Jeotgalibacillus aurantiacus: one gene and its partner. The protein of the gene in region 1 interacts with the protein of each later gene in a pairwise test. Links are inferred from orthologs where the notes say so. Each region holds a gene or a part of one and is shown on either strand. Other genes may lie near its edges.

Region 1 (5,122 bases):
GATACGTACAGCCTGATCATCATGAACAATGTTCTTGGTGGCAGCATGTCTTCCCGTCTTTTTCAGGATGTCAGAGAGGATAAAGGACTTGCTTATTCTGTATTCTCATACCACTCTGCCCACAAGGATAATGGCCTTCTAACCATTTATGCAGGTACGGGCGCAGAGCAGTTGGATGAGTTATTTTCAACCGTAAAAACGACACTCGATTCATTTAAAAAGAACGGCATGACAGAGCAGGAGCTTTCTTTTTCAAAAGAACAATTGAAAGGAAACCTGATGCTTGGGCTTGAAAGCACCAATGCCAGAATGAGCAGAAACGGCAAAAACGAACTTATGCTGGGTCGTCACCGTTCAATGGACGAGTTAATTACCAGAATCGATGAAGTCACACTCGATTCCGTTAACCGCATCACACAGCAGGTCCTAACAGATCGCCATGCAACATCCATCATTTCACCAAAAGAAGTAAAACCATACCAGCACGCTTAACAACATGATACATTTATAAAAAGTAAATGTTGATTTTTAACCTTAGGGTCTGTGGCACCCGAAGACTCCTGTGGAGGTGAACCCCTTGTGCGGAGCACAAGGGGTTCACCTCCCGGCCACCGAAAAGTGGAGGCGGGCGTTTAGGGACGTACAAACTGGACTGGCCTCGACGAAGATAAAGGAAACACGGTGAACGAAGTGAACCGACGTTGACTTATCGAACGAGAGGACGGGAAGTTTGCTAGTCCCTGCCCGCCGGAGCTAGACATAGGAAAGCGGAGGATGAGTTCCGACCCGGCTTTTTAGACAAATATTTTAAACCCGAGAGTAGCTGTATCAAAGCGACTTTCGGGTTTTTTATATTTTCTTAAGAACTTAAAAAGATGATTATAATAATATTATGTAAACAAAAGACATGAAATCATCCCCAAAACCATAAACTCCAGTATACACAAAAGGAGGTTTTCATATGAGACTGAGTGAGCTGTACAGAAAAGAAATCATCCATATTAACCGGGCAGAAAGAATGGGGGTACTCGGGAATGCCGACCTGGAATTTAACCAGACAACCGGACAAATTGAAAAGATGCTGATCCCTGCAGCAAAAATGAACCCATTTTCAAGAGTAAAGGAAGAATATTTCATTCCGTGGAACGATATCACCTCTGTCGGAAAGGAAATGATCTTAATTCAGGAACATGAATCACAGTTAAAAGAGAACATACATAAAATACCTGAGAAAGAAGAATAGTGAAATGAGTGAGCTGGAATGGCAGATGAAAAACACGGGTCAGTAATAAACATCGCCGTTATCGGTGGAGATGCAAGACAGAAAATTATCGCACAGACATTATGCCAGAAGGGTTTTCATTTATATTTAGCGGGTTTTGATTTACTGGCACTGTCTGAACCGGGGTATACAAAATGCACGCTTGATGAACTTCCTTTACACATGCTTGATGCGATGATCTTTCCGGTAAGCGGGGTTATGTCAAACGGTGAAGTCCGGTCATCCTTTTCAAAGCACAACATTATCCTGTCTGATGAAAATATGGAGAGAGTAAAAAGAGACTGTCTCTTGTTTTCGGGCATCCGGACAGAGTGGCTCGAAAAGCAGCAGCATGAGACAGTCTATATGATGGAGGAAGACGAAGTAGCCATATTGAACTCCATCCCAACGGCAGAAGGGGTGTTGTGGCTGCTGATCCAGCATACTGAAAAAACCATCCATCAGTCACGGATCCTCATTTCAGGGTTTGGCAGAACGGGCATGACCATCGCAAGGATGCTGAAGGCGCTGGGGGCTCACGTCTATGGTACGTCCATTTCAAAAGCTGAAAATGCCAGAATGGTTGAGATGGGTATTGAAGTGATTCCCTTTCCTTTGTGCCGGCATCATCTATCTCATATAGAGACGTGGATCAATACGATACCTTCAGACGGCATACTTACGATGGACACCTTATCCTGGCTTGAGCCAAAATCAACGATTATTGAATTGGCTTCAAACCCATGCCCTGAGCAGAAAAAGAACGCTGAGATGCTCGGATTAAATTATATTGAAGCGCCGAGTCTGCCGGGTATGGTAGCGCCGAAAACCGCAGGCACCATTCTTGCGGATGCAATCACGGGCAAATTAAAGACGGATGGAGTGTGAAGTATGCTACACGGAAAACGAATCGGCTTTGGTCTCACAGGTTCCCATTGTACGTATCATGCGGTATTGCCTGAAATTAAAAAGTTGAGGGCTCTGGGTGCCGAGGTGTACCCGGTTGTCAGTTATACGGTACAAAAAACCGATACACGATTTGGAGAAGGCGAGTCGTGGCTGAAGGTTATTGAAGAGGCTGCGGGAAGAAAATGTGTCTGTACGATTCCGGAAGCTGAACCGTTCGGCCCGGTTACACCGCTTGACTGTATGGTCATTGCCCCTCTGACAGGGAATTCACTGTCCAAACTTGCCAATGCACTGACCGATTCACCTGTGCTGATGGCTGCAAAAGCAACGATGCGTAATACAAAACCTGTTGTCGTTGCCATCTCAACAAATGACGGTTTAGGATTAAACGGTGTAAATATTATGAAGCTGATGGCTGCTAAAAATGTATACTTTGTTCCATTCAGTCAGGATGATCCGATCTCGAAACCAAATTCACTTGTTGCACATATGAGTGACATTCAATCAACGGTAGAGGCAGCGATTCTTGGAAAACAAATACAGCCTGTATTAACAATGGCGAATTTAAATAAAAGAGATTGAGAATTGAAAGAGAAAAATGATACAATGTCATGTATGAAAACACATTAGTGCTTTATCTGTCTAACGCATCACAGGATAATAGCAGAAAGGAGCTTTTTCGTGAAAGGTAACGGATATCATGTAGCAGTAGTCGGAGCAACTGGTGCAGTAGGTACACAGATGCTATCAATATTAGAGCAACGTCAATTTCCGGTTGAGAAATTAACTTTGCTATCCTCAGCAAGATCTGCAGGTCAAAAGCTTCTTTTTAATGGAGCAGAAGTCACAGTTGAAGAAGCAGCACCCGAGAAATTTGAAGGGGTGGATATCGCATTATTTTCAGCAGGCGGAAGTGTGTCGAAGGCATTGGCACCTGAAGCAGCAAAACGCGGTGCCATTGTGATTGATAATACGAGTGCATTCCGGATGGATCCGGAAGTACCGCTTGTTGTTCCGGAAGTCAATGAGTCAGATTTACATCAGCATAAAGGTATTATTGCCAACCCGAACTGTTCTACGATTCAGATGGTTGTAGCACTTGAGCCGATCAGACAGGCGTATGGACTGAGCAAAGTATTGGTTTCAACTTATCAGGCCGTTTCAGGTGCAGGCGTGCAGGCAATTACCGAAATGAACGAACAGTCACAGGCAATTTTGAATGGTGAAGAAGTGAAGGCTTCTGTGCTTCCGGTTAAAGGAGCGGATCGTCATTATCAGATCGCATTTAATGCGGTACCTCAAATTGATGTATTCGATACGAATGGATACACCTATGAAGAAATGAAAATGATCAATGAAACCAAGAAAATTATGCATATGCAGGAACTCAAAGTTTCAGCTACCTGCGTCAGACTTCCTGTAGAAAATGGTCATTCAGAGTCTGTTTATATTGAAGTAAATGAAAGCGGCAAAAATGTCGCAGATCTGCATGAGCTCTTAGAAACAGCACCTGGTGTAGTTCTCCAGGATCGCCCTGATGAACAGCTTTACCCGATGCCAAGTACAGCTGCAGGAAAGCTTGACGTATTCGTAGGTCGCGTACGTAAGGACCCGGATGAGGATAACGGTTTCCATATGTGGATTGTCTCTGACAATCTATTAAAGGGAGCGGCGTGGAATTCTGTACAAATTGCTGAAAGCTTAATCAAACTAAAACTCGTCTAAGTCCCACGCTGCAGAGAGGGGCAGCAGCTTGACAATCATTGTACAGAAATTTGGCGGTACCTCACTCACTACAGCGGAAAAAAGAAATTCAGCCGCTAGACAGGTCGAAAAGGCAGTAAAGAGTGGAAAGAAAGTAGTCGCGGTCGTCTCTGCAATGGGAAGGCTGGGCGATCCGTATGCGACAGATTCACTGCTTTCCCTTATTGACAGTCCCGATAGTCTGCCTGATCAGCATCAGGCACTCCTGCTTTCATGCGGGGAGACGATCTCAGCGGCTGTTTTTTCCTCAGTGCTGCATCAGATTGGGTTGAAGGCGTCTGTTATTACGGGCAGGGAAGCGGGAATTCATACTGACAGGGTGTTGAATGCCTCGATTTCAAAAGTAAATCCTGAACCAATTCTAAAGGAATTTGCGTCTTCTCAAGTAGTGGTATTAACCGGTTTTCAAGGCATGTCTCCATTTGGGGAGGTTTCAACCCTTGGCAGAGGAGGCAGCGATGCAACAGCATGTGCGATTGCAGCAGCCCTTGAAGCAGAGGCATGCCAGTTGTTTACAGATGTTGAAGGGATTATGAGCGGTGATCCGTCGGTCATCTACAATACATCTATTGTTGACAGGATCTCTTATGATGAAGCCTGTCATATTGCTTATCAGGGTGCCAAAGTGATTCATCCGAAGGCCATTGAATGGGCCAGATCGAACAAGGTTCCATTATGGACAGGTGCATTGGATGGGAAGAGCGGAACGTGGATTACAGAACGTCATCAAAATGGTGGCCCGATTCAATCCGTGACAGCTGTCAATCACCTTGTTCAGGTCATTGTTAATTCACAGGATTGTGATCGTGTGTTCACGAGGGTTGCCCAGGCGGAGATCAGTATCGATTTAATTTCCATTCAGCCTAACGAAGTCAAGTTTACCGTGGATAAATCGGATGCTGTTAAATTAAAAGAGATTCTGCTGCGTGCAGGTTTTCCATACACGTTTAAAGAAAATGTATCAAAAATTGCGCTGATAGGTGAAAGGATGGCCGGAAAGCCCGGGATTACGTCATCCATCGTCAGTCTTTTAACAAAGCATGATATTAAGATCTGGCAGACAGCAGACAGTCATATGACGTTTTGGATTCTGACTGATCAGCATTCATCTGCCGCAGCTCAGCAGCTATTGCATTATTTTTTTATTGAATCAGGTGCAGAAGATGTATCTAATGCATAAAACGTCAG
Region 2 (8,217 bases), 100 kb from region 1 along the record:
TTAAAAGATCTGCAAAAGCTTGTCAGTGACGGGAGATCAGAGCTGAAATACCTTGTCAAAAGAAAAGGTACAATTAAAAAAGAACGTATTTTTAAGCTGGCACAAGACAGTGAAGCCATCATTGCAGCTTTATCCAAAAATGCTGAGCGGCAGAGAAAAGTGATTGAATCGCTGCATGCTGAAGGTGGCACGATGACCTCTGCAGCGCTTCAGGAATCTTCAGGCGCAACAGCCGCGACGTTAAAAGCGCTGGTTGATAAGGGTTACCTTCTGGAGGAACATGTGGAAGCCTATCGTGATCCGTTTGAGCATCGGGAATTTGAACGCACCGGTCATTTTCAGCTGACGGATGATCAAAAGCAGGCGATTGAGCCGATTCTGGAAACGGTTAACAGCTACCGGCAGCGAACGTTTTTATTACATGGTGTGACAGGGAGCGGGAAAACAGAAATTTATCTTCAGACGATTGACCAGGTGTTAAAGCAGGGAAGGCAGGCCATTATGCTCGTGCCCGAAATCTCTCTGACACCCCAAATGGTTCAGCGATTCAAAGGAAGATTTGGTGATCAGGTTGCCGTGATGCATAGCGGCCTTTCACAAGGTGAAAAGTACGATGAGTGGAGAAAAATTCATCGTGGTGAAGTGAATGTGGTCGTCGGTGCACGTTCTGCTATTTTTGCACCGTTTGAAAAAATTGGTGTCATCATTATTGATGAAGAGCATGAGACGAGCTACAAACAGGAGGATGCCCCAAGATATCATGCAAGGGATGTGGCGATCGAGCGGAGTAAGCGTCATGATTGCCCGGTTATTTTAGGCAGTGCAACACCTTCTCTTGAAAGCTTTGCCAGAGCGCAAAAAGGGAACTATGAGCTGTTAAAGCTTCAATACCGAATGAATCAACAGGAGATGCCTGACGTACAGGTTGTGGATATGCGGGAAGAATTGCGTGAAGGGAACCGTTCCATGTTTTCAAGAGAGCTGCTCGCTAAGATAGAGGAGAGACTTGAAAAAAAAGAGCAGGTTGTCCTCTTTTTGAACCGCAGAGGACACTCCTCATTTATTATGTGCAGAGATTGTGGAACTGTTATGCAGTGTCCGCATTGTGAGGTATCACTGACCTATCACCGGTTTAAGGAATCAATGAAATGTCATTATTGCGGACATGAAGAGCATGTTCCGGAAATTTGTCCGGAGTGTACGAGTGAGCATATCCGTTATTTCGGAACTGGCACGCAAAAAGTGGAGGAGGAGCTTGTTAAGCTGCTGCCACAGGCCAGAACGATCCGGATGGACGTGGACACAACCTCACGCAAAGGGTCTCATGAAAAGCTGCTGGATGCATTCGGCCGCGGGGAGGCGGATATTCTGCTCGGAACACAAATGATTGCAAAAGGGCTTGATTTTCCAAACATTACGCTCGTTGGGGTTCTCAGCGCGGACACGATGCTTCATTTACCGGACTTCAGAGCTTCCGAAAAAACGTTTCAGCTGCTAACTCAGGTCAGCGGTCGGGCGGGAAGACATGAAAAACCGGGTGAGGTTGTGATTCAGACGTATACACCCGAGCACTTTTCCATAGAGCTTGCCAAATCACAGAATTTTGAATGGTTTTATCAAAAAGAGATGGTGATGCGCAAAATGGCGCAATATCCGCCTTTTTATTATTTATCACTGATTACACTGAGCCATGAAAATGTCAATAAAGTGGCAGCTGTCTGCAGTGAGATTGCGGGAATCTTAGAAAGAAACCTGTCTGTCCAGGCAATTGTGCTGGGCCCTGTTGCCTCACCCATTGCCCGTATACAAAATAAATACCGTTATCAATGTATTGTAAAATATAAAAATGAACCTGAGCTTAAACCGCTTTTGAAAAAAATCATGGATCAGTACGCAACACCAGGAAAAGATGCTGTGACGATTCAGATTGATGTTCAACCATACATGATGATGTAAAGATGGAGGATTTTACTTTGACTGAATTAAAAATTGTTACCGCTCCCGATGAGAGACTGGAGACAAAATGTGAAGAAGTAACAGAGTTTAACCAGGAGCTGCATGATTTTCTGGATGACCTTTTTGATTTAATGATGGAGCATGACGGAATCGGGATTGCGGCTCCACAGGCAGGCGTGCTGAAGCAGGCTGCGATCGTCTATCTCGATGATGAATCAGGCATTATTGAAATGATAAATCCTAAAATTGACGTACTTTCCGGGGAGGAAACGGAAGTGGAAGGATGCTTAAGCTTCCCGGGCATTTTCGGTGAAGTGAAAAGACCTGATAAAATCAGACTGACTGCACAGGACCGAAACGGCAAAGAGTTCACGCTTGAAGCAAACGGCTATTTATCGCGGGCCATTCAGCACGAAGCGGATCATCTTGAGGGATTATTATTCACTTCAAAAGTCATTAAATATGTAAAAGAAGAAGATCTGGAAGGATATGAGGAAGAATGACATCAGTTATCTTTATGGGAACACCTGACTTTTCAGTTCCGGTTTTAGAACAGGTGATAAAAGACGGATTTAATGTGAAGGCAGTAGTGACACAGCCTGACCGCCCTGTAGGACGCAAAAGAATACTGACTCCACCACCTGTGAAAAAGGCAGCGCTGGAGCATGATATCCCTGTTATTCAGCCTGAAAAGCTTAAGGGATCACAGGAGCTGGCAGATATTATTGGCTTACAGCCGGATTTGATTATAACAGCTGCTTTTGGTCAACTGCTGCCGAATGAACTTCTTGAAGCACCTCCACTCGGCTGTATTAATGTACACGCATCTCTTTTACCTGAGCTAAGAGGTGGTGCGCCGATTCATCATGCGATTATCAGAGGGTATAAAGAGACGGGTATTACGATTATGTATATGGCAGAAAAGCTGGATGCAGGTGATATGATCAGTCAGAAATCAGTTGAGATCACAGACGCAGATCATGTGGGCACACTTCATGACAAACTGAGTGCAGCGGGAGCGGCGCTTCTTTCGGAAACACTGCCTCTGATCGTGGAAGGAAAAGCGGAAAGAGTGCCACAGGATCATGAAAAAGCAACTTTTGCATGGAATATTAAAAGAGAAGAAGAACTGATTGACTGGAATCGATCAGGACGTGAAATTTTTAATCAGATTCGCGGACTGTACCCGTGGCCTGTTGCCTATACTGTATTTAGAGATAAAACGATGAAAGTGTTAAGGGCAGAGCTTGTTAAAGGAAATGGGGAGCCGGGGGAAGTCATTGCAGTTTCAGCTGAAAGCATCACTTTTGCTTCAGGAAATGAAGAAGCGATTCTCGTCACAGAGCTGCAGCCATCCGGTAAGAAAAAAATGAGCGCAGCGGATTTCCTGAGAGGATCTGAAGTCAAAATTGGGGAGAAGGCCGGTAAAGATGAGTAAACACGCAACGAGAGAAGCCGCGCTTCATATCCTCGATCAGATTGATAAAAATCAGTCCTACAGTAACCTTCTGCTGAACCACGCGATTAAAAAGTTTGCCATTAATCCGAAGGATACAGGACTGTTAACAGAAATCACGTACGGTACAATCCAGCGGAAAATGACGCTTGACTATTACCTTGAGCCGTTTCTTAAGAAGAAAGTGGAGGGCTGGGTACGCAATCTGCTTCGTCTCAGCCTGTATCAGATGCTGTATCTCGACAGGGTGCCTGAGCGTGCTGTTATTCATGAAGCAGTGGAAATCGCAAAGAAAAAAGGACACAAAGGCATTTCCGGTATGGTGAATGGTGTACTCAGATCCATTCAGCGTGAAGGGGTCAGAAGCATTGAAGACATTAAAGATCCCCTTGAAAGATTAGCCATTGAAACGAGTCACCCGATCTGGCTTGTAACGCGCTGGACAGAGCAGTTCGGCCATGAAAAAACACGTGCCATGTGTGAAAAAAATCTCCTGGCTCCTGTTCAGACTGCGAGAGTAAATCTGACCAGACTCACTCGGGAAGAGGCGATAGAAAACCTCGCAAAAGAAGGAATTGAAGCGGAAAAGAGCGAAATAGCACCTGCAGGCATTCAGGTAAAACGGGGGAATATTGCACATATTGACTCCTACAAGCGTGGGGACCTGTCTGTTCAGGATGAAAGTTCTATGCTCGTAGCAGAAGCTTTGGATCCTTTATCAGGTGAGCTGATTCTTGATATGTGTGCTGCTCCCGGCGGGAAATCTGCCCATATTGCTGAGAAGATGAATAATCAGGGGCGTCTCATCTCACTTGACCTTCATGAACATAAAGTCAAGCTGATCAATGAGGCAGCTGCAAGATTGGGTCTTTCTATCATTGAAACCCATGCACTTGACGGGCGCAAGCTTCAGGAGAAATTTCCGGATCTTACATTTGACCGGATCCTAGTAGATGCGCCGTGCAGCGGGCTCGGTGTGATGAGAAAGAAACCGGATATTAAATACGCCAAATCGGAACAGGATCTAAATGCCCTTTCAAAAATACAGCTTGAACTGCTTGATGCTGCTGTTAATAGCCTGAAAGCCGGTGGTACACTTGTCTACAGTACTTGTACAGTAGATCGCTCAGAGAACGAAGGGACTGTTTTGGCGTTTTTAAAAAAACATCCTGAAATGGAGCTTGTTATGCCGGATTCTCTCCCGGACGCAGTACGGAGTCTGGTAACAGATGAAATGCTGCAGATCTTCCCTCAGGACTTTGGAGGAGACGGATTTTTTATCGCGAAATTCAGGAGAAAAGCAGCGGTTACTGACTGATGATATGTTAATATGGTTGATTGATTTGTTTTAAGACCTTGCTATATAGAGACAATGCGGTCATTGAATCCAAAGACCGTGTAAGATCAGGGACGGGGTGGAAAATGGAAGCGATTTTTAAAAGCGACAGAGGTAAAGTACGACAGTTGAATGAAGACTCCGGAGGCATTTACCGTAAATCAGACGGGGCTTTACTTGCTGTGGTAGCTGATGGAATGGGCGGACACCGTGCAGGCGATGTGGCCAGTAAAATGACGGTCGAAATCATATCCCGCAAGTGGCGGGCAGCTCCCTCCATACGTCGTGCGGTGGAAGCCGAAGAATGGCTGAAGCAGACCATTGAAGAAATTAACAGCAGTCTATCAGCGTATTCCGATTTGAATGAGGAATGCAGAGGGATGGGGACAACGATTGTTGCTGCGCTGTGCACGGATGAATTTGTCACCGTAGCAAATGTAGGGGATAGCAGAGGGTATCTCATTACAGAAGAGCGGGTATCCCAAATTACCGAGGATGATTCCTTTGTCAATGCGTTAGTGCAATCAGGCGAAATTTCAAAACAGGATGCTGAACACCATCCAAAAAGAAACGTCCTGTTAAAGGCTCTTGGATCAAAGGGTTTCATCAATCCGGCCTTAAAGACCGTATCTGCAGAGGAAGGCTATACGATTCTGCTCTGCTCTGACGGTCTGTCAAACAAGGTATCGGACCAGGAACTGCTGTATTCCATTAAACAGTCCACCTCCCTTGCCAAAACGGCTGAGCAGCTCATTGATCTGGCGAATGACAAGGGCGGGGAAGACAATATTACGCTCGCAGTCATTGCCTATCCGGAAGATGAAGGTGGGGATCTTGTATGATCGGAAAACGGTTAAACGATCGCTATAAAATCATCCGGACCATTGGAAGCGGCGGGATGGCAAATGTTTATCTGGCTCACGATATGATTTTAAACCGTGATGTTGCGGTCAAGATGCTGAGGCTGGATTATGTTGGCGACGGCGATATGCTGAAAAGGTTTCAGCGCGAGGCCCAGTCAGCAACCAGTCTGGCGCATCCGAATATTGTCAGTATGTACGATGTCGGTGATGAAGATGATTACTATTATCTCGTCATGGAATATGTAGAAGGTATGACATTAAAAGAATATATTAAAGAATTTTCTCCGGTTTCATTAGATGATGCAGTGAAGATCATGTCGCAGCTCACATCAGCGATCTCACACGCACATCACAACGGTATTATTCACCGTGATATAAAACCGCAGAACATATTGATCGACCGTGACGGTACGGTGAAAATTACGGATTTCGGTATTGCGATGGCGCTGAGTGCGACTGCGATGACTCAGACGAATTCAGTCATGGGAACGGTTCACTATCTGTCTCCGGAGCAGGCAAGAGGTGGCACGGCATCGAAAAAGTCAGATATTTATTCACTTGGTATCGTCATGTACGAAATGATTACCGGCCGCCTTCCATTTGAAGGTGAGTCTGCAATTTCAATTGCGCTGAAGCATCTGCAGTCAGAGCTGCCTCATCCGTCATCCTATATTTCAAATCTTCCTCAAAGTGTGGAAAATGTCATACTGAAATCAACAGCCAAGGATGAGTTTTACCGATACCGCAGTGCTGATGAAATGTATGATGATTTGAAAACCGTCCTCGATATCAGCAGGGAAAATGAGCCGATCTTTACGGTAGAGCCCGACCTGGATGCGACAATGGCGATTCCGGCCATCAAAAACAAGCTGCCGCTTGAAGAAATGCAGCAAACAAAACCGCTCGAAGCCCAGAAAACGGTCGTGAGCCCACCTGTTAAAGAGAAAGAAAAGAAAAAACGCAGAAAATGGCCATGGATCACGGCACTTGTCATCCTTTTTTTACTCGGCACAGCAGGTGTCATGGCCGCAATGGGCATGTTTGGTCCTGAAAGAATTCAGGTACCGGATGTAGTTGGTGAAGCACTGGAAGATGCAGAGACAATCATTGAAGAAAGCGGTCTGACAGTGGGTGAAATCACTTATGAATCAAATGATGAAGTACCTGAGGAAACCGTTTTAAGGAGCTCACCAAAAGCGACCCGGACACTCGAGGAAGGTGAACCGGTTAACCTTGTCGTGAGCAGCGGAAAAGAATCAGTAGAAGTGGACGGTTACATTGGCAGAAACTTTGATAATACCGAACAGTTGATCCGCGAAGCAGGCTTTGAAAATATCGTTGAAGAAGAAGAGTACAATGAAGCGCCGGCAGGAACGATCATTGATCAGGATCCTGAGGAAGGCGAGATGGTCATTCCGAGTGAAACAGAATTTACTGTGACGATCAGCAGGGGACCACAAATGGCCGGCGTACCCGACCTGACCGGTTTAACGGAAGAAGAACTGCAGGCTTTTGAAGAAGAAAGCGGTTTAACGGTCTCAGTAACGAGGGAAGAGTACTCTGATGAGATTGCAGCAGGAGGCGTCATTTCGCAAAATCCTGAACCGGGAACAGAGCTTCCCATCGGAGGTCAGGTGACCGTTGTCGTATCACGGGGGGCTGAACCTGCACCGGTAAACAATGTCGTGGTTCCTGTTGTGATTGAATATGCGCAGCCTGAGGAGCCGGCAGAGGGAGAAGATCCTCCTGAGGTGCCTGGTGACCCTGAACCTCAAACAATTACTATCTATATTGCAGACAGAGATCGCACGATGGACGAGCCTTCAGAAGAGTTTACCATAACAGAAACGGTTGAAAGGACCTTAAGACTTGTTATTGAACAGGGTCAAACCGGATCCTACCGGATTGAGCGAAATGGTGAAGTCATTTTGGAAGATTCAATTTCCTATGAAGAAAATCAGTAAAAGGAGCGTGTGTATGCCAGAAGGTAAAATCATGAAAGCGCTGAGCGGCTTTTATTATGTGAAGGATGAGGAAAAGGTCATTCAGTGCAGAGGACGTGGGGTTTTTCGTAAGCAGAAACTGACACCGCTTGTGGGTGATTATGTGGAATACCAGGCTGAAAATGACCAGGAAGGCTATATTCTGGACCTGAAATCGAGAAAAAATGAACTCGTCCGTCCGCCTATTGCAAACATTGATCAGGCAGTTCTCGTATTTTCAGCGATTGAACCTGATTTCAGCACTTCACTGCTTGACAGGTTCCTTGTTCTCGTTGAAAGTCATGACATTGATCCGGTGATTTGTATTTCAAAAATGGATCTGTTAAACGACGCACAGACAGAAAAAATTAACCGGTTTGCAGAGGATTACCGAAAGATCGGGTATCCGGTCATTTTATCCTCAGCCAAATGGGAGGATGGAATGGATCAGCTGAAGCCCTGGCTTGAGGATCAGGTAACGGTTTTTGCGGGTCAGTCAGGTGTCGGGAAATCATCCATTTTGAATGCACTGAACCCTGCTCTTGAGCTGAAGACAGATGCCATCTCTAATTCTCTCGGAAGAGGAAAACATACGACTAGACACGTAGAATTAATCGGGATCGG

The links.
Region 2: the proteins of H7968_RS07090 (region 1) and def interact in binary tests that used the Escherichia coli proteins (3 or more experiments, as listed by UniProt). The link is inferred for Jeotgalibacillus aurantiacus from one-to-one orthologs.

What each region holds. Positions count from the first base shown.
Region 1 is NZ_JACNMS010000002.1:457,201-462,322, reverse strand. Bases 1,989-4,873 are described here. They hold H7968_RS07090 (aspartate-semialdehyde dehydrogenase), read left to right. Parts: upstream 1,989-2,851; coding sequence 2,852-3,895; downstream 3,896-4,873. Other genes in these bases: H7968_RS07085 (aspartate kinase), read left to right, coding at 3,924-4,873; H7968_RS07095 (dipicolinate synthase subunit B), read left to right, coding at 2,153-2,752; dpsA (dipicolinate synthase subunit DpsA), read left to right, coding at 1,989-2,149. In the rest of the region: H7968_RS07110 (M16 family metallopeptidase), read left to right, coding at 1-492; H7968_RS07105 (YlmC/YmxH family sporulation protein), read left to right, coding at 962-1,243; more of dpsA, read left to right, coding at 1,262-1,988; more of H7968_RS07085, read left to right, coding at 4,874-5,114.
Region 2 is NZ_JACNMS010000002.1:553,744-561,960, reverse strand. What follows is about bases 780-3,708. They hold def (peptide deformylase), read left to right. Parts: upstream 780-1,958; coding sequence 1,959-2,459; downstream 2,460-3,708. Other genes in these bases: rsmB (16S rRNA (cytosine(967)-C(5))-methyltransferase RsmB), read left to right, coding at 3,387-3,708; fmt (methionyl-tRNA formyltransferase), read left to right, coding at 2,456-3,394; priA (primosomal protein N'), read left to right, coding at 780-1,956. In the rest of the region: more of priA, read left to right, coding at 1-779; more of rsmB, read left to right, coding at 3,709-4,730; H7968_RS07595 (Stp1/IreP family PP2C-type Ser/Thr phosphatase), read left to right, coding at 4,835-5,590; pknB (Stk1 family PASTA domain-containing Ser/Thr kinase), read left to right, coding at 5,587-7,575; rsgA (ribosome small subunit-dependent GTPase A), read left to right, coding at 7,589-8,217. UniProt on the Escherichia coli protein: Removes the formyl group from the N-terminal Met of newly synthesized proteins. Requires at least a dipeptide for an efficient rate of reaction. N-terminal L-methionine is a prerequisite for activity but the enzyme has broad specificity at other positions.